DNA from 3 places in the Chryseobacterium wanjuense genome. Region 1 is predicted to be linked to each of the others. Evidence: riboswitches for the same ligand, from Rfam matches in the RefSeq annotation. Region 1 holds a riboswitch; each other region holds the start of a gene.
The links. Region 1 has a riboswitch for S-adenosylmethionine ahead of BMX24_RS15710 (TonB-dependent receptor plug domain-containing protein). Riboswitches for the same ligand answer to the same signal wherever they lie in the genome.

Region 1 (3,214 bases):
TTCGTGAAAATTCCTTTTGTTACAATTCCGTCTCCGGTTGTTGAGATGTCTGCATAAGAATTATTAAAATACTGCTGCTGCAAAGATGGCGCTCTGAAACCCGTTCCTACCGCAGCACGAATCGCATAGTTTTTCACAAATTCGTATCTCACCGCCAATTTCCCGTTCAATGTACTTCCAAAATCCGAGTAATTCTCGAATCTTCCGGCCAGATCAATATTTAATTTTTTATCTAAATCATAGGAAACATCCGCATAAACAGCTGTTGAATTTCTCGATTTAGACAAAGCATTTTTCGGTGAAAAACCAATGAACGATTGTGAGCCGCCAGCTCCGATAATATCACCAGAAGGAGTGGAAGCCGTCACCAAATTTCCGTAAATGTCATATCTCGCGTAAGATGCTTCATCTCCGGCTTTTATTTCATACTGTTCAAACCTGAATTCTCCTCCGAAAGCCACATTGAAATTCTTAATATTTTTAGAAACATCAAGATTAATGGTATTTTGAAGGAAACTGTGTGCTCCGGCATAAAAACTTGTAGGTGATTTTATTCCTAATGATGCATTGTTTGTGTTGCTTACATTATAATTAAAAATATTATTTCCGAAAGTATTGCTCAAATCAAAAAACCAGTCATTTTTATTATATTTTAATCCGATGGCATAAGACAGATCATACACCTTTGATCCTAAAACCGGCTGAAATCCGTTGGGATAAAGTTCCGCCACAACATTGGAAGTCTCGCTTGGAAGCCTTCTGAAACCAAAACCCTCCCCTTCTTTAATACTGAATCCTCCAAAAGAATAAAATTTCAGATGATCATTAAAAGAATATTCTGAATTGAAAAACAGCTGTGCCTGCTTTATTTGAGCATCCCCGATCTGGAAATTGAAATCATCACGGGTTAAGCCTCTTTCTTTGATGATGGCATCATCCGCAGCTCTTGCCGCCGCCGGATCTGCAGCGAAATCATAGGCAAAATTACTTCCGAAAATATCAAGATTATGATTTTGTGTTCGTATTGTTTTTCCTCTTTGGTTTAATTGTAAAGAGAGATTGATATAACTTCCTTTTTTTCCAAGAGAAGCTCCGTAATTTACTCCTGCCTGATATGTTTCTCCGTCGTTTCTTCCTGTTATTCCGTAATTTAAGCTGGCTGATCCACCGATATCTTTTTTAAGAATAATATTGATAACCCCTGCAATGGCGTCTGAACCGTACTGAGCTGCCGCTCCGTCTCTCAATACTTCTATTCTGTCGATGGCGATAACCGGAATTGTGCTTAAATCCGTTCCTACAGAACCATTTCCGACTGTATTTTGATAATTAACCAGAGATGTTGTATGTCTTCTTTTACCATTCACCAAAACCAGCACCTGATCAGGTCCCATTCCTCTCAACGTTACGGGATCGATGTGTTCCGTACCATCGGAAGCCGATTGTCTTACGGAATTGAATGACGGAATTACATAATTTAATAAATCCTGAACGGTAATCTGTGGTGAAGACTTTTGTATTTTTTCGATATTGATCACATCCACCGGAACCGGAGTTTCCACTTTCGTGCGTTTGGCATTACGGTTTCCGACGATGATCACGTCCTCTATCTGTTGTTCTTTTTCCTTTTCCTGCGCTGACGCGAAAACTGCTCCAAGCAATAAAATTGAAATGCTTAGTTTTTTCATCTTTTGTTTTTTGCAAAATTAATAATAAACCTGAACGGACAAAATCCGTAGACACAAAGACTTCAAGAAAATGGAATAACAGCAGAATTGCCATGGCATTATCTTCCCCCGATCGGGTTGGAATTAGCACCTTTACACACTGGAATTGTGTTGGTTGCTAAGGTTTCACAGGGCCAAATCCCTCCACCTTTCTTGATAAATCTACTGCAAAGGTAGACTAATTTTTGAAAACAGCAAAATGTCAATTGTGAATGGTGAATCTTGATGCCATAGAAAAGAGAGGTAGAAACTACCTCTCTTTATTTATTATTTTTGTCATTAGAATTACAAATTGTATCTTATTTTACAATCATCTTCTGAATGGCAACTCCGGTTTCAGATTTTAAATGCACCAGATAAGTTCCGGTCTGATAATTTGTTTTTAATTCATAGGTTCCGTCTTCATTTTTTAATTTAAATGAATCCATTTTTTTACCGCTCATATCGTAGATTGTGATTTCTCCGTTTTTGGCTTTGTGGTAAATTAATCTTGCCAAACCATTCTTCACAGGGTTATCAGCAATCTGTAGTGATAATTTGTTTTCAACATTTTCATCGATGGTCGACAAGCTTCCCACATAATTTCCAAAGATTCTGAATTCTCCTGGCAGAAGGGTGATCGGAGCTGTTGTAGAAGTGATATTTGAGATCGAATTATCCTTTAAATTCTGCCATTGCCCTGTGTAAGGAAAATAAGGCACAACATTTTGAGATGCAGTCGTATAATTCGCCAAAACCACAATATTTTTCACTCCGTTTGTAAGCGTATTATCATACACATAAATTCTTGTAATCAAACCATCCGGATCATTTGCAAGATTATTGGATTCTACACTGTATGTTTTTGACTTAAATACAGGATAGGTGTTTCTGATATTAATGATTTTCGCCCAAGTATCATACACTGCTTTTCTATTGGCGTTCGTGTCATATCCTAAAGTGAAGGCGATAGGTTTTTCATCTGTTCTGCAGCCGCTGTTGATAGATCCGTCCGCACATCTGTTGATGCTGAATTCATAGCCCAACTCTCCAAATTGCCAGATCATTTTCGGACCGGGAATTGTGAAGAATGTAGCACCGAAAGTTTTCATTCTTTCAAGGGCAGTGTTTAAATTTTTAACATCATAACTTCCGTTCACTGCACCATAAGCAAGATTTTTAAACATTAATCTTTCTTCATCATGGCTTTCCCCGTATCCTACGGCATGCATATTAGTAAAACCGTGAAGCGCATGATTCATTCTGTCATAGTTGCTGTTTTCTTTGTAGCCCATCGTATTCTGGTTGTAAGGATCGGTCTGCTTATTCCAAAGCATAACGCCTTTTCCTTCTGCAATTCTGTAATTTGCCCATTGCTGCTCTTCCTGATCGGTTCCCAAATGTTCAAAAATCATATAAGAATTCGGATCGATTGCCCATTGTTTGTCGGCATAATATTTCATGATGTCTACCCTGTCCTGCTGATAAGCGTTGGTACAGGTTTCATC
Region 2 (3,214 bases), 700 kb from region 1:
AATGAAGCTTTCGTTCCTCTTTTTTCAGGATTTACGGTATTGCTTCCGTAGATGATATAGTCGTTAATTCCGTCTTTAAAATAGGTATTTCCCGGATAAGGTGCCCCGTAAAGTTTAGGAGTATTCGTTTCATTTTCACAAAAAACACTTCCTGCACCGATGTTTCTTGAATAAAACTTTTTAATCGAAACACTGTCATGCTGAATATCGATACAGCCTTCATAAGAGGCCTGTGTCTGTCCTTTGTAAGTATTGTAGCCCCATTTCCAGTTATTTCTAAACCAGACAGTCGGCGCAATAACAATCGGTGCATCGGTTTCGCTTCTGTTGCACACCGTTACGCGTATTAAAATATCGTTGTGATCGGCTTTGGCGTATTCAATAAAAATATCGAAATATTCATCTTTATCGAAAATTCCGGTATCAAAAATTTCGTATTCCGGTTCTTTTTTACTGCGTCTCCCGTTTTCAGTACGGATATCATCGTAAGGAAAAGCATTGATAGGATATTTGTACACCATTTTCATATAGCTGTGCGTCGGTGTATTATCCAGATAATAAAAGATTTCTTTAATGTCTTCTCCATGATTTCCCTGAGGATTGCTCAGTCCGAAGAAGCGTTCCTTGATCATTTTATCTTTCTTGTTCCAGAACGATAGGGCGAAACAGAAAAGCTGCTTCGCATCAGAGATTCCCGCGATTCCTTCTTCACCCCAACGGTAGGCGTAGCTTTCTGCATTGTTATGATTGGCGAAATTCCATGCATCGCCGTTTGAGCTGTAATCTTCACGTACATTTCCCCATTGCCGGTTGCTTACGTAAGGTCCCCAGTTTTTCCAGTTCGTATCTTGTAATCTTTGTTTTTCAGCAATCATATCTCATCATTTTTCTATACGAAGGTAGTTTTTTTGAAAAATAATTCCAACTTTAAGAATTTGAATAATATTTAATATTACTCCTAAAATCCTTTATTGAAGGGTGTTTTAAATATTAAATTAATTTTTTTTAAATATTTAAAAGAAAAGTTCTATCTTTGCAGCATTCGTTCATTCAAATATTGAAAATGTTATCAAGAAAGGTTGAGGGACAGACCCTGTGAAACCTTAGCAACCCTTTGCGAAAGCGAAGAAGGTGCTACGTTCTACCAAAATTATTTGGACAGATAACTTACTGAAGTTCTTTTCAGCCATTTCCTGTGGCATTTTCAATTGTATTAAAATAATAGAATTGAAAACAGAACTAAACTATATTAATCTTTCGTATCGTACAAATTCCAATAAGGAGTACAATATCCCGTTGAGCTATCAGCTTTTCGGGAAAGACCTGTTTTCGGCACCGATAATTTTAGTTAATCATGCTTTAACCGGAAATTCTGATGTTTCAGGAGAAAAGGGATGGTGGAAAAAACTGATTGGTGAAAATCAGGTGATCGATACGAATAAATACACAGTTCTGTGTTTCAACATTCCCGGAAACGGCTATGACGAATTTTTTATTGATGAATACGAAGATTTCACGCCTTCAGATATTGCCAATATCTTTTTAAAAGGTCTTGAAATTTTACAAATTAAAAGTTTACACACCATTATTGGAGGTTCTCTGGGAGGTGGAATCGGCTGGGAAATGCTGGTAAAAAAACCAAATCTTGCCGAAGTTTTCATTCCTATTGCCTGCGATTTCAAAACCCACGATTGGCTTCATGCACAATGTCTGGTTCAGAAATTTTTATTAAATCAAAATAATGAACCGCTGCAAAAAGCAAGAATTCATGCCATGTTGTGCTACCGAACACCGGAATCGTTAAATGATAGATTTCAAAATAAATACAACCAGGAAAAACAGAGATTGGACTCGGAAGATTGGTTAATTTATCACGGAAATGCTTTAAACAAAAGATTTAGTTTAAAGTCTTACAAACTGATGAATCATTTGCTGATGAATATAAATACAGAAGAAAATCAACTGGAAAAAATTCAGGCACGAATGCACATGATCTCCGTTGATACAGATTTATTTTTTCCCGCTTCTGAAATTCGAATGTGCTTTGAAAAGCTTACAAAGAAAAAGGAAAATGTTTTCTATCACGAGATCAAATCAATTCACGGGCACGATGCCTTCTTAATGGAATACGAACAATTAAATAACATCATTAAAAATATTTTGTAGAATGAAAAATGCTAACGAAATAAAATTTTTAAAAAACAGATCAATCATCAAATTTGAAGGGGAAGATTTCCTGGGCGAAATCGGGATTGACGGACGAATTTTTAAAGCGCTTACATTGGCGCGAATCAGTGTTGGGGTAATTTCTCAGCAGGCTATCGAAAACGGATTATCCATTTTGGTTCATGAAAATGATTCTGAAAAAGCGGTAAATTGTCTGATTGACGAATTCGAAGCAGAAAGAAAATCAGGGAAAGTTTCTCAGATTTATAGCATCAATAATGTTTCTGTGATAGGTTTTGTTGCAGAAGATTTTAATAAAATATTGGCAGAATTAGCCAGAAACAACGTTTTCCCGTTACTTTTAAATCAAGTAGCGAGTGAAGGACGTGTAAATATCGTTGTAACTTCTTCGCAAGACGAAAAAGCAAAAAATATCATCGAATCTGAAATTTCTAAAAAGCCAAAAACCGTTCATCTGGCAATCATCGGTCATGGGAACGTTGGAAAGACGCTAATAGAGCAGGTTTTAGAATCTTCAGATGAAATCAAAAGACGTAAAAAAATTGATCTTAAAGTGGTAGCCGTTGCCAATTCCAGGAAAATAGCTTTCAACAAAAAAGGTTTTGATAACAATTGGAATGATGAGGTTTTAACGGCAGAAAGTCCATCGGACGTTCAGGAATTAATTAAATTCTCAAAAGAAAACCAACTGGAAAACCTTATTGTTGTGGATAATACGGCGAGTAAAGATTTTGTCCACAACTATCATACATTGGCAGAAAACGGTTTCGATCTGGTTTCTTCCAATAAAATTTTCAACACGCTTCCGATCGAAGAATATCGTAAACTAAGATATACGTTGAACAAAAATAATAGACGTTACCTATACGAAACCAATGTTGGTGCAGGGTTGCCGTTAATCGACACGATTAAACTTCTACACCTTTCAGGCGAAAATATCACAAGAATTAAAGGGGTATTCTCAGGAACATTGAGCTATGTTTTCAACAATTTTTCTTTAAGGGACGATAAATTTTCGACCATTATT
Region 3 (3,214 bases), 550 kb from region 1:
GAAGCGTCAGTTGATTGAAAAAATTTAAACTTTTAATAAAATCTTCATTCGATGCTTTCCAGGAACCACCAACAGACCAGAACGTTCCCCATCTGTTTTCCGGAGAAAATCTTGATGAACCGTCTGCTCTTACCGATCCCGAAACGAAATATTTGTTCTGATAATCGTATTCTGCTTTTCCTAAGAAACTTAATAATCCCAATTTGTCACTGTTTCCGCTGAAACCACCTAGTAAAGCTGCGGCATCAGGCTCATAATAATACGGCAGCGAAAACTGGCTTCTGCTTCCTGAAATGGTCTGATATTCATAATGATAAAACTCCTGACCACCCAAAATATTGATGTGGTGCTGTCCGAATTTTTTATCGTAGGTTAAAATATTACTTGTCGTGTAAGACAGCGTTCTCGAATTGGTTTTCGTAACCGAACCTCCGATTTCAGCACCTTCACCCAACAATGGGTTGGTGTAATAATGACCGTTATAATTCACTAAATCAACAGAGAAACTTGTTTTAAATTTTAATTCCGGCAAGAAAGTAAATTCTGCAAAACCTTTTCCTGAAAAGTTATCTTCTCTGTTTTCATTTTTATCTAAAGGCAATGTTGCTGCGGCATTTTCATTCTGTAAAGCGCTTGTAGGTCTGTATTTTCCGAAATCGTAGATGTAATTTCCGTTGGCATCCAATTTATAGCTTCCATCAGAATTTCTTTCGTAATAAGGATAAAAAGACGGAATGACTCTCGCTGCATTAATCACGTTATCTGTTCTCGAATCCGATGAAGGCGGTGCTTCCTGAAGGCTATTCGTGTAAGCTAAATTTGCTCCGACATTCAACCATTTTTTGACTTCTGAATTGATTTTCAATCTCGTGCTGTATTTTCTGAAACCTGATTCTATCGCGATTCCTTTGTCATCCAAATACCCTAAGGAAAAATAATAATTGCTTTTTTCATTTCCTCCACTGAAATCCAGATCGACCTGATTTCTTGATGCTACCCGCTGTAAAATATCTTTCCAGTTGTCATTCCATAAAGGAGTTGCGCCCGGCAAAAGTTTTCCGTCTGTTCCGACCGGTTTTGCATAATTGGTTCCGTATGGATTGATTCCCAAAGCGTTTACCAAATTATCCGTTGCCATTTGCGCCGCCTGCTGAGAAGAAATCTGGCCGGATTTATACCCATTTCTCAACGCTTCCCAATACAATTCGTAGTATTGATCTGTGCTTACCTGTTCATAATCCTTCACCGCTCTGCTTGAGAAACCCTGGCTTATATTGAAGTTTACTCTCGCCTCACCTTTTTTACCGGATTTTGTGGTAACGATGATCACACCATTTGCACCTCTGGAACCGTATAATGAGCTTGCCGTGGCATCTTTCAGAACACTGATCGATTCGATATCGTTGGGACTGATCGAGTTGATGTTTCCGTCGAAAGGAATTCCGTCTACTACAAATAATGGATTGCTCGATGCGCTGACAGAACCAATTCCACGAATCCTGATGGATGCTGTAGACCCCGGCTGTCCAGAAGAACTCACCGCCTGAAGTCCCGGAACCTGACCTTCCAATGCTTTTGTAATGTTGGTTACCGGTCTGTTGTTGATTTTCTCACTCGAAATTGTTGCTACCGAACCTGTATAACTTGTTTTTTTAGCTTTTCCGTAGGCAACTACTACGACTTCATCAATTTCTCTTTCCTGAAGTGTATCTTTTTTAGTTTCCTGTCCGTTCACCTGAGCAATTCCTAAGAAAAATGCAGCGACTGGCGGAATCCAATTTTTAGAATTAATTAAATTTTTGTTAACCATAATCAATTTCATTTATCAAATATTAAAAATTAACCCTTTGCAGAAAAGACAGCAAAGGGCATCGATAAATACGATTAACCAAATGCTTATTTTTCCTTTAAAGGCTGAATGTAACACCTTGCTTTCCGCAGGTTGTTAAGATTTCACAGGGTCAGTTCCCTCCATCTTTCTTTATAAGCCGATCGAAATATGGGTGCAAATCTAAAAACAATTAGTCTATAAAACAAGTAGACTTTTAAAATTTTAAATATAATTTTTTAAAAATTAAGTTAATTTTATTTTAAAATCCAATAAAATAAACAGTTACGGATAAATGTTAAATTTTCAAATATGAGAAATATCATTAAAAATAATGTAATGAGGAAATTTTAATTTAGATACAACGAGCGCAAGGTATAATTCAATTTGTGTTTATATTTTTTTGTTCGCAAAGGCACTTTGTTCAGCAAATGATAGCATAAATTTTAACCGGATGAAACACCGTTGCGAACGAAAAAAAATTTGCGATATACATCAAATCTTTGCTTACACGGCGATTAGAAAAATTCTTTCTATTTTCTTAAAAGGAATTCAATATAATAAAGAGTTCTCGATACATTTTTCTACATTTCATTACGAAAAACACTCGAACTGACGTAGGATAATTCAAAAAACTTTTTAATTTTATAGAATGAAAGTTTTAATAGTAAACGGCCCCAATCTGAACTTGTTAGGCACAAGAGAACCAGAAATTTACGGAACAACTTCAATGGAAGATTATTTAGAAAATTTAAGATCTGAATTTCCTTCGCATGAACTGAAATATTATCAATCCAATATTGAAGGGGAAATTATCAACAAGCTTCAAGAAGATGATTTTGATGCTTTGATCATTAATCCGGGAGCTTTTACGCATTATTCTTATGCAATTGCAGATTGTTTAAAGAATATCCAGAAGCAAAAAGTGGAGGTTCACATTAGTAATATTTATAAAAGAGAAGAATTTCGTCAGAAATCTGTGACAGCGGCGAATACGGATGCGGTTTTGTCCGGATTTGGAATGGATGGGTATCGATTGGCGATTTTGAGTTTGAAATCTTAACTTTATTTCCCTCAGATTATGCAGATTTACACAGATGTTTGTGCATATTTTGAACGTAAAAATTTTCAAATCAACTTAAAATTTATTTAAAAACATATGCTTCGAGAACCTCAGCATGACATCGCTAAAAATATGCTGTTAGAAGTAAACAGTTAGTATTAGGAATGCCATGCTGAGCCTGTCGAAGCATTTAAAAGATATTTCATAAAAAATCCTCATCAATTGATGAGGATTTCTATTTTTAGTTTGTTGTCTGCTGTTGCAATTGAGGTCCGCAGGCGATAAGTTTTTTGCCTTCTTCCGTATTACAATACTGATCAAAG

Region 2: it holds a riboswitch for S-adenosylmethionine, as region 1 does, so the genes downstream of both, BMX24_RS12375 (alpha/beta fold hydrolase) here and BMX24_RS15710 (TonB-dependent receptor plug domain-containing protein) in region 1, are expected to answer to the same signal.
Region 3: it holds a riboswitch for S-adenosylmethionine, as region 1 does, so the genes downstream of both, BMX24_RS13135 (SusC/RagA family TonB-linked outer membrane protein) here and BMX24_RS15710 (TonB-dependent receptor plug domain-containing protein) in region 1, are expected to answer to the same signal.

The regions. Positions count from the first base shown of each region.
Region 1 is NZ_FOIU01000002.1:854,685-857,898, reverse strand. Features, by position in the region: gene BMX24_RS15710 (TonB-dependent receptor plug domain-containing protein) at 1-1,688, opposite strand, end outside; SAM riboswitch class I at 1,784-1,890, opposite strand; gene BMX24_RS15705 (alpha-amylase family glycosyl hydrolase) at 2,027-3,214, opposite strand, start outside.
Region 2 is NZ_FOIU01000002.1:151,955-155,168, reverse strand. Features, by position in the region: gene BMX24_RS12380 (MGH1-like glycoside hydrolase domain-containing protein) at 1-875, opposite strand, end outside; SAM riboswitch class I at 1,064-1,169, shown strand; gene BMX24_RS12375 (alpha/beta fold hydrolase) at 1,228-2,166, shown strand; gene BMX24_RS12370 (ACT domain-containing protein) at 2,168-3,214, shown strand, end outside.
Region 3 is NZ_FOIU01000002.1:302,289-305,502, forward strand. Features, by position in the region: gene BMX24_RS13135 (SusC/RagA family TonB-linked outer membrane protein) at 1-1,810, opposite strand, end outside; SAM riboswitch class I at 1,894-1,990, opposite strand; gene BMX24_RS13140 (type II 3-dehydroquinate dehydratase) at 2,481-2,891, shown strand; gene pckA (phosphoenolpyruvate carboxykinase (ATP)) at 3,133-3,214, opposite strand, start outside.